Regions from separate parts of the Bradyrhizobium sp. 1(2017) genome, predicted to be linked through region 2. Evidence: riboswitches for the same ligand, from Rfam matches in the RefSeq annotation. Region 2 holds a riboswitch; the other holds the start of a gene.
What was found. A riboswitch is a leader RNA that binds a small molecule or an ion and turns the genes downstream of it on or off. The one in region 2 is predicted to bind S-adenosylmethionine.

Region 1: it holds a riboswitch for S-adenosylmethionine, as region 2 does, so the genes downstream of both, metX (homoserine O-acetyltransferase MetX) here and HAP40_RS35585 (O-succinylhomoserine sulfhydrylase) in region 2, are expected to answer to the same signal.

The regions. Positions count from the first base shown of each region.
Region 1 covers NZ_CP050022.2:1,238,319-1,242,731, forward strand. Annotated here, with positions in the region: gene HAP40_RS05925 (pyridoxal phosphate-dependent aminotransferase) at 1-810, opposite strand, end outside; gene HAP40_RS05930 (chorismate mutase) at 844-1,692, opposite strand; SAM riboswitch at 1,886-1,965, shown strand; gene metX (homoserine O-acetyltransferase MetX) at 2,056-3,252, shown strand; gene metW (methionine biosynthesis protein MetW) at 3,254-3,916, shown strand; gene HAP40_RS05945 (alpha/beta fold hydrolase) at 4,028-4,413, opposite strand, start outside.
Region 2 covers NZ_CP050022.2:7,502,581-7,506,993, forward strand. Annotated here, with positions in the region: gene HAP40_RS35575 (PAS domain S-box protein) at 1-76, opposite strand, end outside; gene HAP40_RS35580 (2'-deoxycytidine 5'-triphosphate deaminase) at 246-1,382, opposite strand; SAM riboswitch at 1,463-1,542, shown strand; gene HAP40_RS35585 (O-succinylhomoserine sulfhydrylase) at 1,617-2,804, shown strand; gene HAP40_RS35590 (SGNH/GDSL hydrolase family protein) at 2,945-3,916, opposite strand; gene HAP40_RS35595 (SGNH/GDSL hydrolase family protein) at 3,929-4,413, opposite strand, start outside.

The DNA.
Region 1 (4,413 bases), 1.6 Mb from region 2:
CTGGTGCGCGGTGTCCTCGATCGCGGCGATCGCGGCATACATCGCCGGCGTCGACACGTTGAAGGGGCCGCGGATGCGGTTGACCGCGTCGATGATGTGCTCGGGCCCGAACATCCAGCCGATGCGCAGCGCGGCAAGGCCGTGGATCTTGGAGAAGGTGTGCGTCACCACCGTGTTCTCGGTGGTGGCGACCAGCTCGATCCCCATCTCGTAATCGTTGCGCGAGACATAGTCGCAATAGGCGGCGTCCAGCACCAGCAGCACGTGCGACGGCAGCCCGGCGCGCAGCCGCTTGACCTCGTCGAACGGCACATAGGTCCCGGTCGGATTGTTGGGATTGGCAAGCCAGACCAGCTTCGTCTTCGGCGTCACGGCTTTCAGGATGGCGTCGACGTTGCAGGTGAGGTTGGTCTCCTGCGCGATGACGTTCCTGGCGCCGACCGCCATGGTCGCGATCGGGTAGACCAGGAAGCCGTGCGTGGTGGAGATCGCCTCGTCGCCCTGGCCGAGATAGGTGTGCGCGAGCAGATTGAGGATCTCGTCCGAGCCGGCGCCGCAGATGATGCGGTTGGGATCGAGACCGAAGGAGCGGCCGATCGCTTCGCGCAGCACCCGCGAGGTGCCTTCCGGATAGTCCTCGAGATGATCCGCCACGCGCTTGAACGCCTCGATCGCCTTCGGCGAGGGCCCGAACGGCGTCTCGTTGGCCGAAAGCTTGAACACCTTGCGGCCCGGTTCGGCGACCGGGCTCTTGCCGGGCGTGTAGGGCGCGATATCGAGAATGCCGGGATTCGGCACGGGGCGGGACATCTTCAACTCCGGATAGGCTGGGCGGATCGCGACTTACGATTTCGGCCCGGTCGGGGGCACCGTATAGCGCGTTGCGTGGCTGCCGACGAGGGCCGTGGAGCGCACCGAGGCCCCCGCGTCGATCAGGGCAGCCTTGATTTTGTCGATGCTGGTCGCGCCCGTGACCGAGACCAGCAGGGCCGCGCCGTCAAAGGCGGTGTCGGGCACCGCCACGATCTCGGCGAGCGGCGACAGGGCGCGCGCGACCTCGGCGTTCCACCCCGACACGCGCACGCTGAAGGTCTCGACCTCCGTCACCAAAGCGCTGTCGGCGACGCGGGAGATCGCGAACACCGGCAGTGCGGCCGGATGGTCGGCGCGCTCGACGAAGGGCATCCGCGCGATGATCTTTGGCGCGCCGTCTTGCTCGAGCGAGAGCCACCATGGCGTGCGGCTGGAGGTGGCCGAGACCAGCGCCAGATCGCCCTTGGATTTCGCCACCGCCTCGACCGCGGCCTGCGCGCTGAAATGCGCGACGTAAGGCACCGTGAAACCAAAATGGAAGCGCGCGGAATCGCGCATCGCCGGCTCGCTCACGGAGATGTCGGCATGCACGGAGAACGGCGCCTGGACATAGGTGAAGGTCGAGATGATGACGCGCCAGATGCTCTCGACCGTGTCGAGCGGCAGGATGCCGCGATGACGCTGGACGATCTCGCGCATCATGGCGGCCTCGCGCGCCGGGCGGAACGCAGAGCCGACCTCCTGGGTCTGCTTGACCTGGATCAGGCGGTCGATGATGTCGCCGCGCTGCATCAGCAGGCGATGCATGCCCGCGTCGATCTCGTCGATCTCCTTGCGCAATTCCTGAAGCGATGGTGGCGCGGGCGGGCGTTGGGACATATCTGACAGGCGCTGTTGAGAGGCGTTTGGAGGCGGATCGGCCGGTGCCGTCACCGCTGCGGTCAGTGTCTTGATTAGGCAGTCAGGGCGGCGAAAGCAAAGAGAAATGACGGTCTTTTCGGCCCGCGGCCGGGAGGCAAATCCGGTTGAACCCGGTCGCGACTTGACGAAAACCGCCCAAGCCAGTAGATTTTGCCTGTTCCGTGGTCATTTGAGCCGGCCGGCTTGCAGCCACGTTAAAAAACTCGCTAAACAGGCCGGGGACGCTTCCGATCCCGGCCGAACCTATCGTTCAGGCCGGGTTTTTCATGGCCTGATGTCACTGCGGTCTCGAGTCTGATCGCAAATGAGGTCGATGGTCAGATGGGCAGCGTCAAGTCGATTCCGAGTCCCGCGATCAGCACCGATGATCGGTCGCATGAAGTTGATCATCCGAGCTCGGAGGTCATGCATTTCGGCGCCGACCAGCCGCTGCGGCTCGATTGCGGCGTCGATCTCTCGCCGTTCCAGATCGCCTACCAGACCTATGGCGAGCTGAACGCCGATCGCTCCAATGCCGTTCTGATCTGCCATGCGCTGACGGGCGACCAGCATGTCGCCAATGTGCATCCCGTCACCGGCAAGCAAGGCTGGTGGGACACGCTGGTCGGTCCCGGCCGCCCCATTGATCCCAGGCACTACTTCATCATCTGCTCCAACGTGATCGGCGGCTGCATGGGCTCGACCGGTCCGGCCTCGATCAATCCTGCGACCGGCAAGGTGTGGGGCCTGGATTTCCCTGTCATCACCATCCCCGACATGGTGCGCGCGCAGGCCATGCTGATCGACCGGCTCGGCATCGACACGCTGTTCGCGGTGGTCGGCGGCTCGATGGGAGGGATGCAGGTGCTGCAATGGACGGCGGCTTATCCTGCCCGCGTCTACTCCGCGCTGGCGATCGCCTGCTCGACGCGGCACTCGGCGCAGAACATCGCCTTCCATGAGCTCGGCCGCCAGGCCGTGATGGCCGATCCCGATTGGCACAATGGAGGCTATGCCGACCGCGGCATTCATCCGCATCGGGGCCTCGCGGTGGCACGCATGGCGGCGCACATCACCTATCTCTCCGACGCCGCGCTGCACCGGAAATTCGGCCGCCGCATGCAGGATCGCGAGCTGCCGACCTTCTCGTTCGACGCGGATTTCCAGGTCGAGTCCTATCTGCGCTACCAGGGCTCGTCCTTCGTCGAGCGCTTCGACGCCAACTCCTATCTCTACCTGACGCGCGCGATGGACTATTTCGACATCGCCGCCGATCACGGCGGCGTGCTGGCGAAGGCGTTTGCCGGCATCAAGACGCGCTTCTGCGTGGTCTCCTTCACCAGCGACTGGCTGTTTCCGACCTCGGAATCGCGCGCGCTGGTGCATGCGCTGAATGCGTCGAGCGCGCGGGTGTCGTTCGCCGAGATCGAGACCGATCGCGGCCATGACGCCTTCCTGCTCGACGTGCCCGAATTCTTCGACATCTCCCGCGCCTTCCTGCAGTCGGCAGGCAAGGCCCGCGGACTGAAGGATAGTTAGCATGTCCGTGCAGGAAGTCTTGCCGCTCGACGGCGTCGCGACCGGGCAGTCCGGCGATTTTCGCGCCGATCACCGGCTGGTGGCCGAAATGGTGAAGCCGGGCTCGAAGGTGCTCGACGTCGGCTGCGGCGAGGGCGATCTGCTCCAGCTGCTGGAGACGCACGGCATCGACGGCCGCGGCATCGAGCTGTCGCGCGAGGGCGTCAACCGCTGCGTCGCCAAGGGCCTTGCGGTGGTGCAGGGCGATGCCGACACCGACCTCGTGAACTACCCCGATGATGCGTTCGACTACGTGATCCTGTCGCAGACGCTGCAGGCGACGCGGCAGCCGCGTGTGGTGCTGGAGAATCTCCTGCGCATCGGCCGCCGCGCCATCGTCTCGTTCCCGAATTTCGGCTTCTGGAAGATGCGGCTCCAGCTCCTGATCGGTGGCCACATGCCGCGCACCGAGAATCTGCCGGCGACCTGGTACGACACCGCCAACATCCATTTCTGCACCATCAAGGATTTCGTCGAGCTCTGCGACGAGATCAACGTCAAGATGGAGCGTTCGGTGGCGCTCGACCTCTACGGCCGCCCGGTGCCGCTGAACCTGCCCTGGTGGGTGTGGAACATGTTCGGCGAGCAGGGCGTGTTTCTGCTGAGCCGGGGCGGCGGGAAGTAGTTTCCTCGTCATTGCGAGGAGCTCTTGCGACGAAGCAATCCAGGCTGTCTCCGCGAGGGATTCTGGATTGCTTCCTACGCTCGCAATGACGGGATTTGGCTGCGCGGGTGCCTAATGCGCCGCCAGCGACCGCGGATCGCGCACCGGCCACCGTCCTGCTTCCACCAGCGTCACGAACCGCTCGACGCTCTCGTTGAACAGCGCGGGCTCTTCGAGATTGAGCACGTGGCCGGACTTCGGAAACATCGCGAGCCCCGCCGCCGGCAGATGCTTCTTCAGAAACAGGCTTGGTCCGACGCACGGATCGTCCTCGTCGCCGCAGATGATCAGGGCCGGCGTCGCAACGCCCTTGATCGCATCCGTCATCGTGTAGATCGATGGACGGCCGCCCTGGAAGCCGCGCATCGTGCGCGCCGATCCCTGGGCATCGTGCCGCGCGAGCGCTGCATAGAAGTCGGCGTGGCCGCGCGGGTCCTTCACGAGGAAGGGAATCCGGC
Region 2 (4,413 bases):
CGGAGCGATCGGAATAGATCAGAGCGTCGGCGACGTCGTTGAGAATCTGCGCGTCGAGTTCGGATTGATCGGCCATCTCGTCACCTCGCGTGCACCCTGGATGCGCTTTGCGTCCCGACACATTCGGTGTCGCCACCCGACTTGATCGGGTGATCCCGTATTCCAGAGGCGATTGTTATAGCGCAGATTGGCCGCGGCGTACTGGATGTCCCGGTCAAGCCGGGGCATGACAGTGACGGATGTGGCTACACCCGAAAATGCTTCGATAGCTTGAGGCCCTGTGCCTGGTAGTTCGAGCCGATGCGCTGGCCGTACATCGCATCGGGCCGGGCCAGCATCTTCTCGTAGACCAGGCGGCCGACGATCTGGCCGTGCTCGAGGATGAACGGCACCTCGCGCGAGCGGACCTCCAGCACGGCGCGCGATCCCAGCCCGCCGGCGCCGGCATAACCGAAGCCGGGATCGAAGAAGCCGGCATAGTGCACGCGGAATTCGCCGACCAGGGGATCGAACGGCACCATCTCCGCGGCGTAGTCGGGCGGAACCTGCACAGCTTCCTTGGAGGCGAGGATGTAGAACTCGCCGGGATCGAGGATCAGGCTGCCGTCGGGGCGGGCCGAGATCGGCTCCCAGAAATCCTCCACCGCGTAGCCGGAGCGGCGATCGACGTCGACCACGCCGGTATGGCGCTTGGCGCGATAGCCGACGAAGCCGTTCACCTTCTCGCCCGACAGATCGACCGACACAGCGACGCCGCCCGAGAGATCGGCATCGTCGATGTCGACGAGGCGCTCGGCGGCGTGCAAGCCATCGAGCTCGTCGGCATTGAGGATGGCATCGCCGGTGCGGAAGCGCACCTGCGACAGGCGCGAGCCCTCGCGCACCAGCACCGGAAACGTCTTCGGGCTGATCTCGGCATAGAGGGGGCCGTGATAGCCGGCGCCGATCATGTCGAAGCGGCGGGTGCCGTCGGCGATCACGCGGGTGAAGACGTCGAGCCGGCCGGTCGAGCTCTTGGGGTTCGCGGCCGCGACGATCTCCGGCGGCAGCGCGAGGCTTTCCAACAGCGGCACGATGTAGACGCAGTTGGTCTCGAGCACCGCGCCGTCGGCGAGGCTGAACTCGTGCAGCTTCAACTCGTCGATGCGCTCGGCGACGGTGGCGCCGGGCCCCGGCAGGAAGCTGGCACGGACGCGATAGGCGATGTCGCCGAGGCGCAGATCGAGGCTCGCCGGCTGGATCTGGCTTTCGACGAAATCGTAAGCGGGCAGGATGAGGCCCGCCTCCGCCATCGCCGCGATCATGCGGTCGGGCAGGATACCATTGGCGTCGGCAGCGACCGTGAACGTCAACCCGGGGTCCTCATCAGGGGTCCAGTGCATCCGGACATGCCGGAAATACTAGCCTTTTACGGCTATCCGATGGACGCCTTGACGAAAAGGGCAATGCGGAATATGAGCATCACTTATCCCGTGGTGATTTGAGCCGGCCGGCTTGCAGCCACGTTAAATAAGTCGCTAAACAGGCCGGGGACCTCTGTGATCCCGGCCCGTGGTTTTATCCAGGCCGGTTTTTTTGTGACCGTTTTCGACGAGACGGTCATTTCGGAGGGTCCTATGTCGAAGCCGACTGCCACTTACCGCCCCGAAACCCGCCTGGTCCATTCCGGCACCCTGCGCTCGCAATATGGCGAGACGTCAGAGGCGCTGTTCCTGACGCAGGGCTACGTCTACAACAGCGCCGAGGAGTGCGAGGCGCGGTTCAAGGGCGAAGATCCCGGCTTCATCTATTCGCGCTATTCCAACCCCACCATCGCGATGTTCGAGCGCCGCATGATCGAGCTCGAAGGTGCTGAAGCCGCCCGCTCGGCGGCAACCGGTATGGCCGCGGTGACGACTGCGATCCTGGCGCCGCTCAAGGCCGGCGATCACGTGGTGGCTTCGCGGGCGCTGTTCGGCTCGTGCCTCTACGTCATTCAGGATCTGCTGCCGCGCTACGGCATCGAGACCACGCTGGTCGACGGGCTCGATCTCGACCAGTGGCAGCGGGCGGTGAAGCCGAACACCAAGACGTTCTTCCTGGAGAGCCCGACCAACCCGACGCTCGACGTGCTCGACATTCCCGGCATCGCCGAGATCGCGCACAAGGGCGGCGCGCGGCTCGTCGTCGACAACGTGTTCGCGACCCCGATCTGGCAGAGCCCGCTTGCGCTCGGCGCCGACGTCGTCGTCTATTCCGCGACCAAGCACATCGACGGCCAGGGCCGGTGTCTCGGCGGCATCATCCTGTCCTCGGAAGCCTTCATTGCCGAGCACATCCATAATTTCATGCGCCAGACCGGCCCGTCGATCTCGCCGTTCAACGCCTGGGTCCTGCTCAAGGGCCTGGAGACGCTGGGCGTGCGCGTGCGCGCGCAGACCGACACCGCAGCGCGTATTGCCGAGGTGCTGGCGAGCCATCCGAAGATTTCACGGCTGGTCTATCCCGGCCGCGCCGATCATCCGCAGGCAGCTCTGGTGAAGAAGCAGATGCGCGGCGGTTCGACGCTGGTCGGCTTCGAGGTCAAGGGCGGCAAGCAGGCCGCGTTTCGCGTGCTCAACGAGTTGAAGCTGGCGAAGATCTCGAACAATCTCGGCGACGCCAAGAGCCTTGTCACGCATCCGGCCACGACGACGCATCAGCGCCTCAAGCCGGAAGACCGCGCCGCGCTCGGCATCAGCGAAGGCTTCATCCGCTTCTCCACGGGGCTGGAGCATGCGGATGACCTGATCGAGGATCTGACCGCGGCGCTGGAGAAGGCGTGAGGGTTGGAAATCGTAGGGTGGGTTAGCCCTGCAGATGTGCGAAGCGCATCTGCTCGGCGTAACCCACCACTTCTGTTACCGCGGGCACACAAGAGGTGGGTTACGCCTTCGGCTAACCCACCCTACCTACGGCACCGATATCACATCGGCCGGTACGTCTTCACATCCGCGGGCACGTTCACGCCCAGCTTGATCTGGCCGACGGAACGGATGATGTCGTCGCCGAGGAGCTGGGCGAAGCAGGCGTAGCCCCAATCGTTCATGTGCAGGCCGTCGGCGATGACGAAGCTCTCGACCGGGATCGATTGGTTCTCGTGCCAGTCGCGCATCACCTCGAAGCGCGGGAAGATGCCGACGTGGCGAAGCTCGGCGACCTTGCCGAGCAGCGTCACCATCTTGCCGGCGCTCTCCTTGCGCTGGTTGACGGCCGGCGAATATTGCGGATCGACCAGCACGATGTCGGCGCCGCCCGCAGCCTGGATGCGGCTGATGCCGTCCTCGACCAGTTTAGCGGTCTCGCCGGGATCGAGGTTGCGCAGCACGGCGTTGGTGCCGACCTGCCAGATCACGAGATCCGGATGCACGTCGATCACCTGCGTCTGGAGGCGCTTCATCATCTCGGGCGCATCCTCGCCGCCGACGCCGGCATTGATGACGGTGATGTCGGCGGTCGGATAGTGCCGGCGCAATTGTGCGGCGAGACGGTTCGGATAGTTGAAGTCCGGCGAGCTCGCACCGAAACCTGCGGTCGACGACGAGCCGAACGCGACGATGACGACGGGCTGGCCGGCGACGAGCTTGCTTGCGACATGCGGCAGCGAGCCCATCGCCTTCGAGGCGCCCTTCGGCGGCAGGCAGGGCACGCGGCTGAAGATGTCGCCGGCGGATTTTGCGACCTCCTTCACCTTGTCGATGGCCCGCGCCGCGACGCCGCGGTGTTCGGGGGACGTCGCTGCGACGGTGGTTTGGGAGGGCGCCGCGGACGCGGGATCAGCCGCTTGCGCGGCGTGCGTCTGCGCGCCGGCCTGCGAAGCGGGCATCAGCAACAACAGCATCGCCGCTGCGGGCGCAGCCAGCCATGGCGTCAGGCAAAAAGGGCGGAGAGAACTCATTAACGCTAGACCTCAATTTTGCTGCTGGGCCGGCTCCAGATGGGCAGCGTCGATCACGAATTGTGCCAACGCCCGGCCAAGGCAATCATGGACCTGTTTCGCCAGCTCGGGCCCGCGGGACGGGTTGAACAGGTCGAACTGGCCCTGATCATTCCACTGCCTCATGATCGCGAAACGGTCAAACAGCGGGATATCATGCTCCTGCGCCACTACCCGCATGTTGTCGAGGTATGGCGGCACCGAGATCATGGTTTCGGTACGCGGGCTGTACTGCAAATTCATCAAGACGACGTCGGCCCCTGCCTTTTGCAACGCAGTAACCCCTTCGGTCACTGCGCCGCGAAAATCGTCGGGATCGATGGCGCGGATAGCATCCACGGTCCCGGTCTGCCAGATGACCAAAGTAGGCGTTTTTGCTTCCATCAGCTTAACGAAAGTCGCCGCGGTCTCCTCTGCTGTCTTCTTGCTCTGTATTTCTACGGAGACGTGCACCGCCT